4 regions of the Kitasatospora sp. NPDC051164 genome follow, and region 4 is predicted to be linked to each of the others. Evidence: riboswitches for the same ligand, from Rfam matches in the RefSeq annotation. Region 4 holds a riboswitch; each other region holds the start of a gene.
What was found. A riboswitch is a leader RNA that binds a small molecule or an ion and turns the genes downstream of it on or off. The one in region 4 is predicted to bind cyclic di-AMP.

Region 1 (4,846 bases), on a different contig from region 4:
GCGCCCCAGTTGCCCGGGCGGACCGGGCGCACCGGCTTCGGGCCGGCAACGTCCAGGGCCAGCATGCCCCGCGCCCGGGCCCGCTCCAGTCGGCCGAAGCCCCGGGCGGCGATGGTCAGGCCGGCCAGCACGGGCAGGCCGAGGACGGTGACGAAGGTGCCGAGGCCGAGGCAGAACAGAGTGATCGCGACGGCGAAGCCGGCGATCGCCACCGGCAGGCCGCTGAGCACGTAGCCGACCTCGCGGTAGTAGTGCGCGGAGAACGGCGCCGTCCAGAAGGCGGGCGGCTGTCCGGTCCGGTGGGCCCGGGCGGGGCGCGGGTCGTCGCCGTGACCGTCCAGGACGTCCCACTCGTGGTCCCGTGTGCTTCGGCTGCTGCTCATGTTCCGGCCCCCGGCCCCTCGTACTGACGGTCGTTCGTGCTCGCTGACGTCGTCCAGTCTGGCCGGACCGCAGGTCGCGGCGGCATCCGGAGGCCTGGCGGATCTGGGGTGGGGTTAACCCCCCGGCCCCCGGCCCCCGGCCCCCGGTCCCCCGGCCCCCGGTCCCCCGGCCCGCCGGTCTCCCTGGCCACACGGGCGCGCCGTGGGGGTTCAGCCGGTCGGGCCCGGCCACTCGTCGACGAGCAGCGCGAAGAGGTGCGAGTCGGAGCGGACGCCGTTCTCGAGCCGGTCGTGCCGGGCCCGCCCCTCCAGCCGGAACCCGAGTCGGGTGAGCACCTTGGCGGAGGCCGTGTTGCCCACCTCGGCCGAGGCCGTCAGCCGGTGCAGGTCCAGGGTGTGGAAGGCGAAGTCGCAGAGCAGGCCGGTGATCTCGCCCGCGTAGCCTCGGCCCCGGAAATCGCGGCCGAGGACGCAGCCCAGGTCGGCGGCGCGGTGCTTCCCGAGGGTGAGTGCGGCGTGTCCGATCGGGGTCGCGTCCTGCGGGTCCTCGGCGTCGGCGAGCCTGGTGACGGCGAGCCGGTAGGTGTCCCGCTCGCCGGCCATCGCCTCCTCCAGGTAGAGCTCGATCTGGTCGGCGCAGGTCTCGCGGTCGTACGGCTCGAACGGCAGGTGGCGGGTGACCTCCGGGTCGCCGAACAGGGTGTGCAGCGCGTCCACGTCGCCGTCGGTGTGGTGGTACTCGCGGATGGCCAGCCGGGGGCCGGTGAGTCGTACGGGGACCATGGCGGCCGACCCTACCGGCCCCCGGAGGCTACCGTTCGGACTATGAACGACGAAGACCTGCGACTCGCCCCGCGCACCAGGGCCGCCGACCTGCTCGCCTGGGCGGCCGAGCAGGGCCGCACGCCGGTGGCCGAGGCGCCGCTGCGCGCGGTGCTGGCGCTGCTGGAGCTGGGCGAGGGCAGGATGCACGACGGCTGGCCCGAACTGACCTCCGACGCGGTGGAGCACCTGCTGTACGAGCGGCTCCACCTGTACGTCCAACCCACCCCCGAGGAGGACCCGCTCGCGTACGGCGACGCGGTCCGGTTGCTGATCGACCACCAGCGGGCGGTCCGGCGGCTCAACGCCAAGCGCCAGGAGCGGCTGCACGCGGAGGCCGAGTGGCAGGGCGAGGTCGCGGCCGGACTGCTGCGCCGCGCCGACCTGGTGACCTGGCCCCGGCTGTACGCGCTGCTGCTGCACGCGTACGGGGTGGACGTCGCGGACGAGGCGGCGGTGCGGCACTGGCTGACCGGCTTCGGCGAGCTCCCGGAGGAGGAGCGGCTGGCCGCGTACGAGTCGCTGGTGCCGGCCGGCTGGCTGGACGAGCCGGACGAGCGGGGCTGGGGACCGGGCCGGGTGCTGTCGGTCGGCATGGCCACGGACGGCGCGCGGCGGCTGCTGGAGCAGGGCCTGATGCGGCGCAGCTACCGCAACCTGGCCGAGCTGACCGCGCTCGGGCGGCCGATGCCGGACGAGCTGGCCGGTGACTTCGGGCAGTTCGAGGAGGCGGCGGTCGACGCGGCGCTCGACCTGTTCGGGGAGTGGACGGTGCCGGGGCTGCCGCGGCTGCTGGTGGCGGAGTTCCCCGAGCTGGCGCCGGAGCCTGGCCAGGAGGAGATCGACGCGTACGTGGCGCAGTTGCCCGCGGAGGAGTGAGACGCCGCGAAAAGCCCCCGGCCGCTCGAACCGAGCGTGCGACCGGGGGCTTTCGGGTGTCCGTTACGGGTTGAGGCCGTGCTGCTGGAGCCAGGGCTCCGGGTCGACCGGGGCGCCGCCGCCGGGGCGCACCTCCAGGTGCAGGTGCGGGCCGGTGACGTTGCCGGTCGCGCCGACCTTGCCGATCTGCTGGCCGGAGGCGACGCCGCCGGAGCCCTTGATGATCGAGGAGAGGTGGCAGTACCAGATCTCGGTGCCGTCGGGCAGGGTCTCGACGATCCGGTAGCCGTACGAGCCGGACCAGCCGGCCGAGGTGATGGTGCCCTGGCCGAGCGCGTACACCGGGGTGCCGGTGTCGGCGGCGAAGTCCAGGCCGGTGTGCAGGTTGGCCCAGTAGCGGGCGCTCTGACCGTAGTGGGCGGAGAGCCGGTAGTCCTTCACCGGGAGGGTGAGGGCGGCGGCGCGCTTGGCCTCCGCCTCCGTCGCGGCGGCCTTGGCCTCCGCCTCCTTGGCGGCGGCCTTGGCCTCGGCCTCCTGCGCGGCCTGCACGCGGGCACCCTCCTCGGCGGCGGTGCGCTGGCTGTCGGCCTGCTGCTGGATGCGGGCGGCGAGCGCGAGGCCGGGGTCGGCGGCGAGCGCGACCGGGGTCTCGTCGGGGGCCTCGACGGCGGGCGCGACGGCCGGGGTGGCCGAGGCGAAGCCGGTGGCACCGAGGGTGGCGGCGACGGCGGTGACGCCGAGCAGCGGGGAGGCGCCGCGGGTCTGACGCGGCATCCGGTGCCGGTTGGCCTCGGCCTCCGGGCCGAGGGCCTCGGGCCCGTCCGCGCCGGGGTGGTCGAGGAGCTGGGTACCGGCTGCGGGGCCGGCCGGGTGTGCCGGGGTGTGCGTCGACGCCACGGAGGCGCGCTCCTTTCCTTCCTTCGCGCCTACCGGGTTAGCTGACGGGTTCGGAGCAGGAAGGTCTCCTACGGCCGGGCCGGAGCCCCGCCGATTCACCCCAAGGAACATGGTTCCCCGGCTCCCTGACCTGCCCGGAGGCCGGTCGGCGGGATTAGGCGACGGCGCACGGTGCCGTCTGGGAACGGCGTTGACGACCGCGCTGCGTTATCAAACGTTAATCCTAGGACGCCCTGATTCCAAGCCATCCGTCCGGGACGGCAGTGGAGCGAGTGATCGGACGTCAACGAACGACCCCTCATACGAGCACCCCATCTGAGTACTCCTACTCATGTGCGGCCCGGCCGGGCGGCCGCATCCTGACGCCATGAGCGCACCGATGCAGAACCGCACGACGGCCGCGTACTACATCCAGGCCATCCTCTCCTTCGCCCTGTCGGGCACCGCCCTCGCCGTCGGGATCGCCTACCTGCCGGTCGGCGGGTGGACCCGGGCATTCCTCGGGATCGGCCTCCTCTACACCGTCACCTCCTCCTTCACCCTGGCGAAGGTGATCCGGGACCGGCACGAGTCGAACGAGATCGTCAGCCGGGTCGACCAGGCCCGGCTGGAGAAGCTGCTCAGCGAGCACGACCCGTTCAAGCCCGAGGGGATCTGAGGCGAGCCGGCCTTCCCCTCTCCCGTCGACGCCCTCTTCAACGCCCTCTTCGACAGTTCCTTCGAGACTCTCTTCGGCCGGAGGCTTGACGGCTAAGGCTATTAGCCTTAGCTTTATGGCTATCGGCAGCAGCGCCGATGTCGCAGCGAAGGACCGAGGAGGCCCACCATGAACGCCCCCATCAGCCCGGACACCCAGTACCTGACCGTCCCCGGCGGGCGGATCGCCTTCGACGACACCCGACAGGGCGACGGCACCCCCGTCGTCCTGCTCCCCGGAATGCTCGACAGCCGGGCCGCGTACCGGCACCTGCGCCCGCTGCTCGTCGCCGCCGGCCACCGCGTCGTCACCATGGACCTGCGCGGCTTCGGCGAATCCTCCATCGCCTGGGACGACTACGGCCCCGCCGCCATCGCCGGCGACGTCCTCGCCCTGCTCGACCACCTCGGCATCGAACGCGCCGTCCTCGCCGGGAACTCCTACACCGGCGCGACGGTCGTCAAGGCCGCCGGGGACGCCCCGGAGCGGATCGCCGGGATCGTCCTGATCGACGCGTTCGTCGAGAACCCGCAGCCCGGCGCCCTGATGCGCGGCGCCCTCCGCCTGATGAGCGCGGCCCTCGTCCACTGGCCCGCCTTCTGGGGCTTCTACCTGCGCCGGATGGCCTTCCCCGGCGCCAAGCCCGCCGACTTCGACGGCTACGTGAACGGACTGGTCGCCGCCCTGCGCACCCCGGGCCGCAAGACCGCCACCCGCGGATACGTCACCGGGGACTCGTCGCCGGCCGGCTGGACGGCCGCCGTGCGGTGCCCGGCGCTGGTGGTCATGGGCAGCAAGGACCCCGACTTCCCGAAGCCGGAACTCGTCGCCGACCGGCAGGTCGCGGCACTCGGCGCGCGGAAGGCGATGATCGAGGGGTCCGGGCACTACCCGATGGCCGACAACCCGCAGGCCACCGCGGACGCCCTGCTGCCCTTCCTCGCCGAACTCGCCTGACCGCCGGCCCGGCCGCCCGACCGAGCCGCCGTCCGACCCGACCCGTCGCCCGACTTCCGTACGGAGAAGCCGAAACCATGCCCCGCGTAGGACTGACCCCCGACCAGGTCGTCGACCACGCCCTCGCCCTCATCGACGAACAGGGCGCCGACGCCCTCACCCTGGCCGCCGTCGCCGCCCGGGCCGGGGTCGCCACCCCCTCGCTGTACAA
Region 2 (4,846 bases), on a different contig from region 4:
TCGCCCGGATTGTGGCCTTCTCCCGGAGCCGGTCGGCGATGTGAATGCGCTCGTCCTCCCGCAGGTAGCGGGACGCGCCACAGGGCGGCAGCACCGGCCTGACCGGTGCTGCCGCCCTGTTCTGACCGGAGGCGTTCCGGCCGTTGCGCCATCGCTTGCCCGTGCGGAGGTTGATGCCGACCGCACGGGCGGCTTCCACATAGCCGGCACCCTGCTTCACGAGCCGGAAGTATTCCTCCCGCTCACGCGTCAGCTTGCGACGGCCCTGCCCCGTCCGCTCCTCGCGGATCTCGAAGGTCATTGCACTCCCCAGCTGGGGTGTTGCAACGATCCCTAGAACTCAAGGACCGGTGACGGGGCCCTCGTGCGTGTGGACGTGGCCCGGGTCGAGCGGCGGGGTGGTGCCGCAGGTCCACGCGCAGTCCGGCTCGGCCACCAGGTGGTCCTCGGGGGCGAGGACGTTGCCCCGGACGGTGGCGAAGGCGATCAGCCCGCCGCCGGCCAGCAGGCCCGCGCAGATCAGCATCGCGGTGTGGAAGGCGGAGTCGACCGCGGACGGCACGCGGTAGGCGTCGCCGCTCAGTCCGGCCAGGGCCGGGAGGGCGGCCACCGCGAGCAGGCCGGCCGCGCGGGCGGCGGCGTTGTTCACCCCGCTCGCGATGCCCGCGTGCCGGACCTCGACGGCCGCCAGCACGGTGGCCGTCAGCGGCGCGACCAGCAGCGTCATGCCGCAGCCCATCACCGTGACGGCGGGCAGCACGTCCGCCCAGTAGGAGGAGCCCGGGCCGATGCGCAGCATCAGCAGCACCCCGGCGGCGCACAGCAGCGGGCCGACGGTGAGCGGGATCCGCGGGCCGATCCGCTTGCCGAGGCGCCCGGCGCGCGCCGACAGCCCCAGCATCAGCACCGTGATCGGCACCAGCGCGAAGCCCGAGACCAGCGGCGAGAACCCGGCGACGATCTGCAGTTGCACCACCAGCAGGAAGAAGACGCCGCTGAACGCCGCGTACACGCAGAGGGTGACCAGGTTCACGGCGGTGAACAGCCGGGAGGAGAACAGGCCGAGCGGCAGCATCGGATCGGGCGCGCGGCGCTCGACGGCCACGAAGGCGACGCCGAGCACCACACCGATCAACCCGCTGACCCAGACCACGGCGGACACGCCCTCCCCGGCGGCGGTCAGCGCGTAGGTGATCGCGCCGAGGGCGAACGCGGCGAGCACCGCGCCGAGCACGTCGAAGCGGCCGGTGGCGCTCTCGTCCCGGCTCTCCGGCACGTACCGCGTGGTGACCGTGATCACGGCGGCCGCGAGCGGCAGGTTCAGCAGGAAGATCCAGCGCCAGCCCGGGCCGTCCACCAGCCAGCCGCCGAGGAAGGGGCCGACCGCGGCCGACACGCCGCCGAGGCCCGACCACAGCCCGACCGCGGCCGAGCGGTCGTCAGGGTCGAAGACGGCTTGGAGCATGGCGAGCGAGCCGGGGGTGAGCAGCGCCCCGCCGATGCCCTGGACGGCGCGGGCGGCGATCAGCACCTGGATGTTCGGCGCGGCGGCGCAGGCCGCGGAGGCGGCGGCGAACCAGACCACGCCGATGAGGAAGACCCGGCGCCTTCCGTACCGGTCGCCGAGCGCGCCGCCGAGCAGGATCAGGCCTGCCAGGGTGAGCAGATAGCCGTTCAGCGTCCACTGAAGGGACGCCAGGGAGGCGCCGAGATCGGCGCCGATGCGGGGCAGGGCGACGTTCACCACGGTGCCGTCCAGCATCGCCATGCTGGAGCCGAGCACCGTCGCCAGTAGTACCCAGCGACCCTGCGCGGTGCCCAGGCGCAGGGTGCCGGCCTCGGAAGTGGCCACGGCCCGATCCTGCTCCCCGTGAGGCCCGCGTGACAAGGGTCACCGGCGGGTGTGTCGGTGGTGTGCGGTGCGTGAGCGGACGACCGCGCAGTGCCGTCGATGTCGGCGCAGGGTCGTGGATCAGTGGCGCGGGGTGAATGGATCGCATGCGCACCGTGCAGCGGATCATTCGGAGAGTCACTGCGCCCCGGGGGATGGTTGCCGATTCAAGAGATCGACATTGCTTCACCCGAACGGATGGGTTTTAGTTCAGCGACCGCCCGGCCAGTCCGGACGGATCCACCGGGTGGAACGCCGAGTCCTGCCGCTTCCCGGTGGTTCGAACTGAACTCTGTACGGCAGGAGCGGGGGACCCACAGGTAAGTCGCCGGACCGGAAGTTCGCGCCTCAGGGCGCGGCGTCCAGGGCCGGCTTGGGGTGAAGCCGCGCATGCGGCCGGGCAACTCCAGCCCGAACCCGACAGCTCACCTCGCAGGCGTCGGAGAGGAAACTTCCATGCCTGCTCAGGCTCGTCGTATCGCCCTGCCCCGCGCCGCCCGCATCGGCATCGCCACCGCCGTCACCGGTGTCTCCTTCGCCCTCCCGCTCGTCACCGCGATGAGCGCCCAGGCCCACACCGCCCCGGTCGCCCCGGCCCCGCAGGCCGCCGCCTCCACCACCGCCGCCGACGCCGCGCCGGCCCAGGCCGCGCCGGCCCCGGCCGCTCCGGCCGCCGCGCACGAGAGCTACCGCGTCGTCAGCGGCGACACCCTGTCCAAGATCGCCGACGCCAAGCACGTCGAGGGCGGCTGGCACGCGCTGTACGAGCAGAACCGCTCGGTCGTCGGCGCCAACCCGAACCTGATCTTCCCGGGCCAGCAGTTCGCGATCGCCGGCCACGCCGCCGCGCCGTCCGCGGACGTCGCCCCGGCCAAGCCCGCCAAGCCGGCCGCTCCGGTCACCCAGGCCGCTTCGGCCGCCAAGCCGCAGGCCCAGGTCCAGGTCAAGACCGAGGCCGCCAAGCCGGCCACCCAGGTGCAGACCCAGGTTCAGACCGCCGCTCCGGCCCAGGCCGTGACCGCCGCTCCGGTCGCCGCCGCCTCCGGCTTCGTCGCGCCGCTGGCCCACCCGGTGCTCGGCGAGGCCTACGGCGTGGCCGGCTCGATGTGGGCCTCCGGCCACCACACCGGCCAGGACTTCGTGGCCTCCACCGGCACCCCGCTGCGCGCCGTCGCCAACGGTGTCGTGGTCAAGGCCGGCAACGGCGGCGCCTACGGCAACGAGGTCGAGATCAAGCTCGCCGACGGCCACTACGCCCAGTACGCGCACCTGTCCGTGATCGGTGTGAAGATCGGTCAGACCGTCACCGTCGGCCAGCAGCTCGGCCTCTCCGGCGCCACCGGCAACGTGACCGGCCCGCACCTGCACTTCGAGATCCGCACCGGCCCGGAGTACGGCTCGGACATCGACCCGGTCGCCTACCTGCGCGCGCACGGCGTCGCGCTCTGACCCTGTCGGGGTTTCAGGAACCACCGCTGCTGCGGAGCGAATCGATCCTCCGGGATGGTCATGTCGGGTGACCGCTCGACCGGGTGATCGCCGTGCAGTGGACATGGGCGCGGGACACGCCCAGGCCGGCCCGGCTCGCGGGATTCAATTCCTCGCGAGCCGGGCCGGCCGCTGCCGTTTTCGGGGTCGGCGGTTCGTTTTCGGGGCGGGGTCGGGGTGGGATCGGGGTGGCGTTCGCGGTGCGCCGGTGGTGGCCCGGGCGGTACGTGAGGAGGACGCGGCCGGGCGGTGAGCCGGCGACTCAGCTGCGGTGGGCCGGTTGACCGTACCGGGCGGCGGCCAGCAGGTCGTGCATCCTGTGGCCCAAGTCCTCGGTGTCGCGGGCCGGTTCGGGGAAGACCAGGCGGACGTCGCGGTGGCCGTCGGGGTGGTCCAGGCGCAGCACCAGGCCGTGGCGGTCCAGGGCGAGCGGGCGGACGTCCGGGTTCCGGGCGAGCAGCACCGGGTCGAGCAGGCGGGTGAGGACCTCGAGTGCGTCGGCGTGGTCGTCGGCGAAGTGGGTGAGCATCGCGGCCTCGTGGCGGGCCATCGGGTCGGGGGCGGCGAGGGCGAGGTCGGCGGCGGTGACCGCGCCGGTGCCGTACGGGGTGGCGAGGACGGCGTGGGCGACGTCCACCCGCAGGTGGACGCTGAGGCTGTCGTCGGCGAGGTGGGCCAGGTGCAGCCGGCCGGCCAGGGTGAGGCGGGCGCGGACGCGGTCGCGGACGGCGACGGGGGCGACGTCGGTGACATCGAGGACGACGGCGAGGCCCTCGGCGGCGTGGGCCGCCGCGACAGTGAGCGGGGTGTCCAGCGGGGCGCGCAGCCGCAGGCGGGAGCCGTGGGCGGAGACCGGGCCGTCCAGGTCGTGCTGCTCGCCCAGGGCGCGGACGGCGAGCGAGGAGGTCGTGCTGAGCAGGCTGTGGATCCGTTCGGCGGTGGTGGGCTCGGGCACCTCGGTGTCGCCGGTTGGCAGGCTCATGGACGGACCTCCAGATAGTTAGGTGAGCCTAACCTAATATTGCTGGCGAAGCGTGGCAAGCAGGCCTCGGGGAATGCCGAGGGCCCGGACGTGCGGTCCGGGCCCTCGGGTCGGCTGGATCGTCAGGCGACGACGGCCTGGGCGTCGATCTCGACCAGCATCGGCTCCTGCGGCAGCTCGACGAAGACGGTGGTGCGGCAGGGCTTCACGCCGCCGGGCTTGACGTTCTCCTCGATGAACTCGGCGTAGACCTCGTTCATCAACGGGAAGTCCGCGCGCTTGGTGAGGTAGACGCGGAACATCACCACGTCCTCGATGGTGGCGCCACCGGCCTCGACGATGGCCTTGACGTTCTCCAGGGTGCGCCGCGTCTGCGCCTTCACGTCGCCGCGGTGGAGGTACTCGCCGGTCGCCGGATCCTGCGGGCCCTGGCCGGAGACCTGCAGGATCGGGCCCTTGCGGATGCCCTGGGAGAACATCCAGGC
Region 3 (4,846 bases), on a different contig from region 4:
GTGAGGCGCCGGCCGTCGGCCGCGTCGCCGGTACGGGTCTCGGTGCGGCGGCCGCGGGCCAGATAGTCGCGCAGGACCAGTTCGACGGCGTCCTGCGGGTTCGTGGTACCGGAGAGCATCATCGCGTCGATCGCGAGGTTCGCGTCGATGGTGACGGTGACCTGGGCCATGTGACTCCTCCTCGGGTGCGGAGCAGCAGCTTGCCCGTTGGGGCGGCGTTTCACCACGGGTATACGCCGGAACCCCCGGGGAGGAGCGACCAGACTCTCCCCGGGGGTGGCGGGTGGTCAGCGTTCGGAGGACGACTGACAGCTGACAGATGTTGAAATCTGTTATCTGTTATTTGTTGTCCGGCAGTCGAAATCCGTCAGCTGTCGGCTGTCAGCCGTTCGCCGTACTCAGACCCGGCCGGCGAAGTCCGGGGCCCAGTTGGCGACGGTCTGCTCGCGCACGCCCGAGCTCGGGTTGGCGGCCTCGACGTACTTGCCGCCGCCGACATAGATCGCGACGTGGTAGACGCCCGAGTCCTGGCCGTTGTTGGACCAGAACAGCAGGTCGCCCGGCTGCAGGCTGTCCAGCGAGACGTGGGTGCTGGCGGCGGCCTGGTCGGCGGCGACGCGCGGGACGGAGATGCCCGCGGCGCGCAGCGCGGCCTGGGTCAGGCCGGAGCAGTCCCAGCCGCCGTTGCCGGTGCCGCCGTAGACGTAGGCCTGGCCGACCTTGGACTCGGCGAAGGCGACCGCGGCGGCCATGCTGCCGGTGGCGGTCTGGGCCGGGGCCTGGGTCTGCGCCTGGGCGGCCGGCTTGGCGGCCGGGGTCTGGGTCTGGGCCGCCGGCTTGGCGTTCACGGCACCGCCGTTCGCGGACTGACCGGACTTCTGCGAGCGGTTGAACCAGGTGAAGTCCGAGCCGGACTTGTCCGAGGAGGCGGACTGGTCGGTGGAGGCCGACTGCTGGGACTGGCCGCCGTCGCCGAAGGACAGGTGCTGGCCCGGGTAGATGGTGTTCGGACCGTCGGTCAGGGTGCCGCGGTTGAGGTCGTACAGCCGCTGCCAGCCGCCCTGGACGTTGTGCTTGTCGGCGATCGAGGACAGCCAGTCGCCCTCGACCACGGTGTAGTCGCCGCTCTGGGCCTGCTGCTGGTGCTTCTGGGTCCAGTTGCCGGTGGCAGAGTTGGTGGCGGCCTGGGCAGCGTCCTGGGCGGGCGCGGCCGGCTTGGCGGCCGGGGCCTGGGTCTGCGCCGGCTTGGCGGCGGGCTTGGCGACCGGGGCGGCGGGCGCGGCGGGCTTGGCGGCGGTCGAGGTGTCGACAGACGCCGGGGCGCCCCCCTTGGTGAGGCCGGCCTGGACCGAGCACACCGGCCAGGCGCCGGGGCCCTGCGAGGCGAGGACCTTCTCGGCGACGGCGATCTGCTGGTCCTTGGTGGCCAGGTCGGCGCGCGCGGCGTAGGCGGTGCCACCGAAGGCGGACCAGGTGCTCTGGGTGAACTGGAGGCCGCCGTAGAAGCCGTTGCCGGTGTTGATGCTCCAGTTGCCGGTGCTCTCGCACTGGGCGACCTTGTCCCAGGTGGCGACGGAGGCCGCGGAGGCGGTGCCGGAGACGAGGCACGGGACGGTGAGGCCGACGCCCGCGACGCCGATGGCGGCGATCACGCGGCGGGTGCGGCTGGACAGACGGGTGCCGTTGGTGGGCAGCATGAAGACGCGGTCCTCTCCCACGCCTGCGAGGTGAGCTGTCGGATTCGGGCTGGAGTTGCCCGGCCGCGCGTGAGCGCGGCTTCACCCCTAGCCCTGGACGTTCCGGGGAACGGTCCGGGGCGACTTACCTGTGGGTCCCCCGCTCCTGCCGTGGTGCGTTTTCGCGCTTCCAGGACATCCGACGGCAGGACTCGGCGTTGCGGATGAACTGGGTCCGTGTGGCCACGAACGGGGAGCACGTTAAGCAGACTTAAGTTCAAACTGCAAATAGCTGTGACGCGCATCACGGTTTAGTGGGAACTGCCAAAATGTCAGGTAATCATGATCGTAAATGATCGCTTTTCGGCAATGTCGTTGCGGATGCCCACAACTGTCTTCGCCTCAGGAGTGACGTGACGGTGTATTGAAGCGCGAAGCGGCGCGCTGTCCGAGCCGGGGGAGTGGCCGCGGATTCGAGCGCCGGAGAGTGCGCTCACCATTTCCTTGCAAATGGCGCCAGAACGGACATTCCCTTCATTGCTCGCTTAACTCCTGTAACTCCCGTACGGCACAGGAAAGCAGCAGGAGGGGCAGCAGGAGAGGCAACGAGAGAGGCAAAGCGAAGGGCCCGGAACGCAAGCCGTTCCGGGCCCTGTGTGCGCGCCGACCGGCGCGTGGTGTCCTTACTGTCCGGCAGGCGCCTCGGCGGCCGCGTGAGCGCGCCGGGCGCCCTCCACGACCCCCTCGGCCTCGGCGGCGGCCGCCGCGTCCGCCTCGGCCTGCGCCAGCTCCTCCGGGGACGGCGTGGGCAGCGCGGCCAGGTAGGTGGAGGCGATCAGCTGGCCGACGGTCGGGTACGCGCCCAGCGGCGCCGCCGACGGGCAGCCGGTCTCCTCGGCGGCCGTGGCGAGCAGCTCGGAGTCGGCCTCCGGCCCGATCACCAGCGGGGCCAGCGCCGGGCGCTGCGAGCCGGTCTCCTTGAGGTGGTTGACGGCCGCGGCCACCGAGCCGGGCACGTCGAGCGCGGCGGCGACGACCGGGACGGCCAGTCGGGCGGCCAGCAGTACGCCGGTGATGCCGGCTGCGGCGGCGGCGTCCTCGCCGCCGACGGTGGTCAGGACCACGCCGTCCGCGGCGGTCGCGATGGCGAACAGCCGGGCCCGGTCGGCTCGGGCCAGCCCCGCCTCGGAGAGTCGCACGTGCACGGCCTCGGCGAGCAGCGGGTGCGGGCCCAGCGCGTCGGTGACCGGCGCGCCGTACTCGGCGGCGAGCGCGTGGAGTTCGGCCAGGAAACCGTGCGGACCGGGCACCAGTGGCACCAGGACGGGCGTCGGCAGCCCGGCCTCGGCGGCCATGGCCAGGAGCTCGGCGACGGTGCGGTCCTCGCCGCCGGCGCCCTCGGCGTAGTCGCCGGGGAGGTAGCCGACCGCGGCCTGGACGCCGTTCTGCTCGCTGCGGACGATGGAGAGCAGCTCCTCGACGACCGAGCGGGACTCGGGCCCGGCGGTCGCGGGCACGGCGAGCACCAGGGCCGGCGCGTTGGCCGGGATCGCGGGGCGCTCGGGACGACGGTGGCGCCCCCGCGCACGGGAGCCTGGAGTGCGGACGGGCAGTGGCGCGCCCGGAATGGCTGCGGTGCTCATGCCGGAGATCGTAGGACATCGGCCCGTCCGGCCTGCAGTCGGCTGCCGTACGGGTTTGGCGCGGTCGCGGTGCGGACCCGGTGTGTCCGCCGTGCCGGTCCGGGCGGTTTGCCCATAATCCGGACATTCCTCACCCAACCCCGTGCGAGCACGGGCCATTGCTTTGACGTGCCCCACGTGGTGCGGCGTTGCGACTGTGGTGCGTGAGATGTCTCACAGTCCGGAGGTCGTCTGACGGAGGGTCACGGCGGCGCGACTCCCGGCATTCGAAGATCAACATTCAGCGGGGAGCCGCTCACGGCGGGTTATCGCGGCTCCGGTGATTCAGTCGACTATGTCCGTTTACGTACCGTCAGGGGAGACCCCGTGAAGAGTTCGGGGCCGCGGGTAAAAGGCCTCGTGCACCTGCAACGTCCCGTGCTGATGCACGTGCACTGCAGCTATCATCGCGTCAAGTGAGGCGTTGTGCCGGGCCGGTACGGGGCCGGTCCGTTCGTTCGGCGGTGCCGGGGGCGCCGCGCTGGACGACAACTCCGGAGCTCTTCGGGAGATTTCTATGCACGACTCGCACGACTCGCAGGACACGCACGGCTCGTACGACACCCACAACGGGATGGCCGCGGCCGATCTCACGGGGGTGGTCTGGCAGAAGAGCCGGCACAGCAACTCCCAGGGCAACTGCGTCGAGTTCGCGGCCCTGCCGGGCGGTGATGTGGCGATGCGCAACTCGCGCTTCCCGGACGGTCCGGCGCTCATCTACACCCGGGCCGAGATCGCCGCCCTGTTGTTGGGGGCCAAGGACGGGGAGTTCGACCACCTGGCGGTCTGACCGGCTGCCGTGCTTCACCATCGGGGGGCCGTCGTGGGTGCCGACACCACGACGGCCTTTGACTTTCCTGCCGTCTTTTCCGCTGCTGCCTTCCCGGCCACCGGCCGGGGCGAACCGCCGACGGGGCCTGGCGGAAGGGCCCGGGGCGTGGTCCTCCCGGGGCTTCCCTCGACCGGCCCACTCGGCCGGCTGCCGTACCCGACGTCCTGCCGGACATCCTGCCGGACATCCTGCCTGACGCCCTGCCTGACGCCCTGCCTACCGTCCGAGCTGGCATGGGAGCGGGCCCTCGGCCCGCTGTTCGACCGGCCACGCGCCGCTCGGCGCTAGGCCGAGCGCCGGTGCCGTCCACCGACGTCGACCGGTCCGCCGAGCGCGTCGAGCGCCGAGCGTGCACCGATCTCCGCGTGCCCGCCGATCTCCGGGTGTCCGTCGAGCGCGCCGCCCGCCGGCTCCGCCTCGAACATGGCCCAGACCACCTTGCCGCTGCCCAGCGGGTGCCAGCCCCAGGAGCGGCTGAAGGACTCCACCAGGTGCAACCCGCGGCCGGATTCGGCGACGAAGTCCGCTTCCCTGGCCACCGGGCCGATGCTGCTCGGGTCGCTCACCGCGCAGACCACCTGGGGTGCGCGGTGCACCAGGCTTATTCGGATCGGCAGCCGCCCGTCCGGGGTCGCCCGTGTGGGAAAGTCGTACTC
Region 4 (4,846 bases):
TTCCCCGATGGCCTCGCCGACGAGGACGACGAGTTCGGCGAGGCGTTCCAGGTCGAGGTGGTCGGGCAGGTCGGCGAGGGAGACGATCCGCTCGCCGTCGGGTCCGGCGACGGCGAAGAGGTCGATCGGTCCGAGGTGCTTCTCCGCGGTGTCGACGAGGGCGGCGACGTCGCTGGGGCGGCGGATGTCGCCGGAGACGCCGACGACGGGGCAGCCCGGCCGGTCGAGTTCGGCGGCGAGGTCCTCGGCGATGCCGACGTGCTGGTCGGCGATCAGCATTCCGGCGGCGCCGGCCGCGGCGAACCGGCGGGCGAGGCCGGCGCCCGACCCGCCGTCGAGTACCGCGATGACGACGACTGACCCGCTGACCCGCATGGTCTGCTCCTCCCTGTGGGCGACACCGCACCGGCGCCCACGCGTACTGCGGAGGATCGTAGGCAGGTCCTGACCCTCCGCAACAGGGATTACCCCTCAGGTGACCAGGCTCACGCCCGGCGTCCGGCCAAGAGCTTTCCAAGAGCTGTCCACGGACCGTCCACGGGTCGTCCACGGAGCGTTGGCGCGCCCGTCGCACGCCGTTGACGCGGGGGTCGCGAGCCGTTGAGGAAGGGGGGCGCGCACCCACCGGATACGGTCGACCCATGCCAGCTCAGCCCGACTCCGCCCGGCCCGCCGCCGCGCCGTCCGACGACCCCGCCCAGCCCGCCGCCGCGCAGCCGGCCGCCGCGCCGTCCGACGACCCCGCCCAGCCCGCCGCCGCGCAGCCGGCCGCCGCGCCGTCCGACGACCCCGAGCAGCCCGACGCCGCCGCTCCGCAGCTGTTCACCTGGGAGTTCGCCACCGATCCGTACCCCGCCTACGCCTGGCTGCGCGAGCACGCCCCGGTGTACCGCACCAAGCTGCCGAGCGGTGTCGAGGCCTGGCTGGTGACCAGGTATGCGGACGCCCGGCAGGCGCTCGCGGACAGCCGGCTGTCGAAGAACCCGGCGCACCACAGCGAGCAGGCGCACCGCACCGGCCGGGTGGGCATCCCGGGGGAGCGGCAGGCGGACCTGATGACGCACCTGCTGAACATCGACCCGCCGGACCACACGCGGCTGCGCCGACTGGTGTCGAAGGCGTTCACCCCGCGCCGGGTGGCCGAGTTCGAGCCGCGGGTGCAGCAGCTCACGGACCGGCTGATCGACGGCTTCGCGCAGCGCGGTTCGGCGGACCTCATCCACGAGTTCGCCTTCCCGCTCCCCATCTACGCGATCTGCGACCTGCTGGGCGTGCCGGCCGAGGACCAGGACGACTTCCGCGACTGGGCCGGCATGATGATCCGCCACGGCGGCGGCCAACGCGGCGGCGTGGGGCGAGCGGTGAAGCGGATGCGGGCGTACCTGCTGGAGCTGATCCACCGCAAGCGGGCGGACCTCGGGGACGACCTGATCTCGGGTCTGATCCGGGCGAGCGACCACGGCGAGCACCTGACCGAGAACGAGGCCGCGGCAATGGCCTTCATCCTCCTCTTCGCCGGTTTCGAGACGACCGTGAACCTCATCGGCAACGGGATGTACGCGCTGCTGCGCAATCCGGGGCAGCGCCGGTCGCTGCAGGAGTCGGTGGCGCGCGGGGAGCACGCGCTGCTGGAGACGGGGATCGAGGAACTCCTGCGCTACGACGGGCCGGTGGAGATGGCGACCTGGCGGTTCGCGACGCGGTCGCTGACCATCGGCGGGGTGGACATCCCGGTCGGTGACCCGGTGCTGGTGGTGCTGGCCGCCGCGGACCGCGATCCGGCCCGGTTCGCGGACGAGAACACCCTGGACCTGGCGCGGACGGACAATCCCCACCTGGGGTTCGGGCACGGCATCCACTACTGCATCGGCGCCCCGCTGGCCCGCCTGGAAGGGCGTGCCGCCCTGGCCACACTGCTTTCCCGGCTGCCCGATCTGCGGCTCGCGGAAAGCCCGGAGAATCTGCGCTGGCGCGGCGGTCTGATCATGCGTGGACTGCGGGAACTTCCGGTCGAATTCAGTCCGGAGAGTCGCTCCCCGCATACGCCCCTGCATACGCCTCCGCATACGCCTCCGCATACGCCCCCGACACCCCTTATGCGCCCCTGACAAACTGACACAAGATGACGAAACGCCGGGCGACACGCTGACGGAACGTCGCCCGGAGTCCTCCGGTTCAGGTGTGAACGCCCATCAATCCGGACATAGCGGCGCCGTTGGTAGGCGATCGGGCACGCGCCGTAATTTCTGTGTGATATCGGTGATATGAGCTTGTGATTGGTCTGAGGATCTGTCTACTCTCCCTGGAGTTCGCAGCTGCGGACCTCGTGCGCGGAACGCCGAATCCTGCCCGCCGCGTCACGGGAAACCGACCAGAACCCTGGGCAGGGGCGGGGGAACCAGGTTTGTTGCCGTTTCCCACGGCTTGGGGTGAAGCCGCCTGAGCGGAATCGTTTCCGCGTACGGCGGCCGGGCCACCTCCCGGTCCGAACCCGACAGCTCACCTCGCAGGCGTGCGGAGAGGGACCTCTTCATGCTGTTCGTTGGAACCGGTCGTCACCGCCGTCGTACCCAGACCGAGAAGGCCATCGCCGTCGCCGGTGTGGCCGGCGTCGGACTCGCGATGCCTCTCCTCACCGCCACCGGCGCCTCCGCCGCACCGGCCTCCGCCTGGGACTCCGTCGCCCAGTGCGAGAGCGGCGGGAACTGGGGCATCAACACCGGCAACGGCTTCTACGGCGGCCTGCAGTTCACCTCCGGCACCTGGAAGGCGTACGGCGGCACCGCGTACGCGCCGCAGGCCAACCAGGCCAGCCGGGCGCAGCAGATCTCGGTCGCCGAGAAGGTGCTCGCCTCGCAGGGCCCGGGCGCCTGGCCGGTCTGCTCGAAGAAGGCGGGCCTGAGCAAGGGCGGTGCCCCGGCCGCGGTCGACACCTCCTCGGACGCCAAGCCGCAGTCCGCCCCCGCGCAGCAGGCCCAGAAGCCCGCCGCCAAGCCGGCCCAGAACCCGGCTGCCCAGAAGCCCGCCGCGCAGAAGCCCGCTCAGAAGCCGGTGCAGCAGGCCGCCCCGCAGCCGCAGCCGCAGGCCCACGGCCTCTCCGGCCAGGGCGGCTGGGACGCGGACGCGAAGGTGTACTGGTACCAGAACAACGGCGCCTGGTACTGGACCAGCCACCAGAGCGTCTACCAGCAGTACGCGGGCCACGCCGCCGCGCAGCAGTACGCCCCGCAGGCCGCGCAGCAGCAGTACGCGCCGCAGGCCGCTCCGGCGGCCGGCCACGACTACACCGTCCGCGACGGTGACACCCTGTCGACCATCGCCGCCGCGCAGGGCGTGTCCGGCGGCTGGCACGCGCTGTACGAGCAGAACCACGGGACCGTCGGCGGCGACCCGAACCTGATCCTGCCCGGCCAGGTGCTGCACCTCGGCTGAGCTGACGTGTGAAGGCCGACGCGCGAAGGGGGTTGGGCCCGCCGGCCCCCTTCGTCCGCATTCGCCCACTTCAGTGGGACAAGCTGGGACAAGCAGGTGAACTACTGGTGGGTAGCGGGGCCACACGCTGAGACGAGACCGAGGCGGACGTGGCCCCCGGAGCCTGGGCGGCTAGGCTCTGGTCCGTAACGACTCCGCAATCGTCCTGCTGACAGCACCACCGTCAGCCGGACCTGCTTCCGCAAGGAGATGCCTCGTGCCGTCCATCGATGTCGTCGTAGCCCGTGAGATCCTCGACTCGCGCGGCAACCCCACGGTCGAGGTCGAGGTCGGCCTCGACGACGGCAGCACGGGTCGTGCCGCTGTCCCGTCGGGTGCCTCCACCGGCGCCTTCGAGGCGCTGGAGCTGCGCGACGGTGACAAGAACCGCTACTTCGGCAAGGGCGTGGAGAAGGCCGTCCTGGCCGTCATCGAGCAGATCGGCCCGGAGCTGGTCGGCTACGACGCCACCGAGCAGCGCCTGATCGACCAGGCCATGCTGGACCTGGACGCCACCCCGGACAAGTCCTCGCTCGGCGCCAACGCCATCCTGGGCGTCTCGCTGGCCGTCGCGCACGCCGCCTCCGAGGCCAGCGACCTGCCGCTGTTCCGCTACCTGGGCGGCCCGAACGCGCACGTCCTGCCGGTCCCGATGATGAACATCCTCAACGGTGGCTCGCACGCGGACTCCAACGTCGACATCCAGGAGTTCATGATCGCGCCGATCGGCGCGGAGTCCTTCTCCGAGGCCGTCCGCTGGGGCGTCGAGGTCTACCACACCCTCAAGGGCGTGCTGAAGGAGCGTGGCCTGTCCACCGGCCTCGGTGACGAGGGCGGCTTCGCGCCGAACCTGGACAGCAACCGCGAGGCCCTGGACCTGATCACCGAGGCCATCCAGAAGGCCGGCTACGTGCCCGGCCGTGACGTCGCGCTGGCCCTGGACGTCGCCGCCTCCGAGTTCTACGAGGACGGCGCCTACCAGTTCGAGGGCAAGGCGCTCACCTCCACCGAGCTCATCGAGTACTACGCCGACCTGGTCGCGTCGTACCCGCTGGTCTCCATCGAGGACCCGCTGGACGAGTCGGACTGGGATGGCTGGAAGGCCATGACCGTCAAGCTGGGCGACAAGGTCCAGCTGGTCGGCGACGACCTGTTCGTCACCAACCCGGCCCGCCTGGCCAGGGGCATCGAGACCGGCACCGCCAACGCGCTGCTGGTGAAGGTGAACCAGATCGGCTCGCTGACCGAGACCCTGGACGCCGTCGAGCTGGCCCAGCGCAACGGCTACCGCTGCATGATGTCGCACCGCTCCGGCGAGACCGAGGACGTCACCATCGCCGACCTGGCCGTCGCCACCAACTGCGGTCAGATCAAG

Region 1: it holds a riboswitch for cyclic di-AMP, as region 4 does, so the genes downstream of both, ACIBEC_RS41605 (M23 family metallopeptidase) here and ACIBEC_RS16335 (transglycosylase family protein) in region 4, are expected to answer to the same signal.
Region 2: it holds a riboswitch for cyclic di-AMP, as region 4 does, so the genes downstream of both, ACIBEC_RS36695 (LysM peptidoglycan-binding domain-containing M23 family metallopeptidase) here and ACIBEC_RS16335 (transglycosylase family protein) in region 4, are expected to answer to the same signal.
Region 3: it holds a riboswitch for cyclic di-AMP, as region 4 does, so the genes downstream of both, ACIBEC_RS46520 (transglycosylase family protein) here and ACIBEC_RS16335 (transglycosylase family protein) in region 4, are expected to answer to the same signal.

Annotation. Positions count from the first base shown of each region.
Region 1 is NZ_JBITFB010000044.1:45,193-50,038, reverse strand. Features, by position in the region: gene ACIBEC_RS41620 (sensor domain-containing protein) at 1-383, opposite strand, end outside; gene ACIBEC_RS41615 (GNAT family protein) at 594-1,166, opposite strand; gene ACIBEC_RS41610 (hypothetical protein) at 1,209-2,084, shown strand; gene ACIBEC_RS41605 (M23 family metallopeptidase) at 2,148-2,981, opposite strand; cyclic di-AMP (ydaO/yuaA leader) riboswitch at 2,994-3,152, opposite strand; gene ACIBEC_RS41600 (YiaA/YiaB family inner membrane protein) at 3,349-3,639, shown strand; gene ACIBEC_RS41595 (alpha/beta hydrolase) at 3,808-4,635, shown strand; gene ACIBEC_RS41590 (TetR-like C-terminal domain-containing protein) at 4,713-4,846, shown strand, end outside.
Region 2 is NZ_JBITFB010000031.1:104,882-109,727, reverse strand. Features, by position in the region: partial or broken gene ACIBEC_RS36705 (helix-turn-helix domain-containing protein) at 1-301, opposite strand, end outside; gene ACIBEC_RS36700 (DHA2 family efflux MFS transporter permease subunit) at 341-1,852, opposite strand; cyclic di-AMP (ydaO/yuaA leader) riboswitch at 2,165-2,345, shown strand; gene ACIBEC_RS36695 (LysM peptidoglycan-binding domain-containing M23 family metallopeptidase) at 2,348-3,340, shown strand; gene ACIBEC_RS36690 (DUF2470 domain-containing protein) at 3,642-4,361, opposite strand; gene ACIBEC_RS36685 (RidA family protein) at 4,484-4,846, opposite strand, start outside.
Region 3 is NZ_JBITFB010000074.1:13,057-17,902, reverse strand. Features, by position in the region: gene ACIBEC_RS46525 (hypothetical protein) at 1-170, opposite strand, end outside; gene ACIBEC_RS46520 (transglycosylase family protein) at 399-1,718, opposite strand; cyclic di-AMP (ydaO/yuaA leader) riboswitch at 1,710-1,894, opposite strand; gene ACIBEC_RS46515 (hypothetical protein) at 2,360-3,319, opposite strand; gene ACIBEC_RS46510 (DUF397 domain-containing protein) at 3,876-4,148, shown strand; partial or broken gene ACIBEC_RS46505 (ATP-binding protein) at 4,604-4,846, opposite strand, start outside.
Region 4 is NZ_JBITFB010000009.1:272,308-277,153, forward strand. Features, by position in the region: gene ACIBEC_RS16325 (SDR family NAD(P)-dependent oxidoreductase) at 1-375, opposite strand, end outside; gene ACIBEC_RS16330 (cytochrome P450) at 642-2,108, shown strand; cyclic di-AMP (ydaO/yuaA leader) riboswitch at 2,360-2,527, shown strand; gene ACIBEC_RS16335 (transglycosylase family protein) at 2,533-3,432, shown strand; gene eno (phosphopyruvate hydratase) at 3,689-4,846, shown strand, end outside.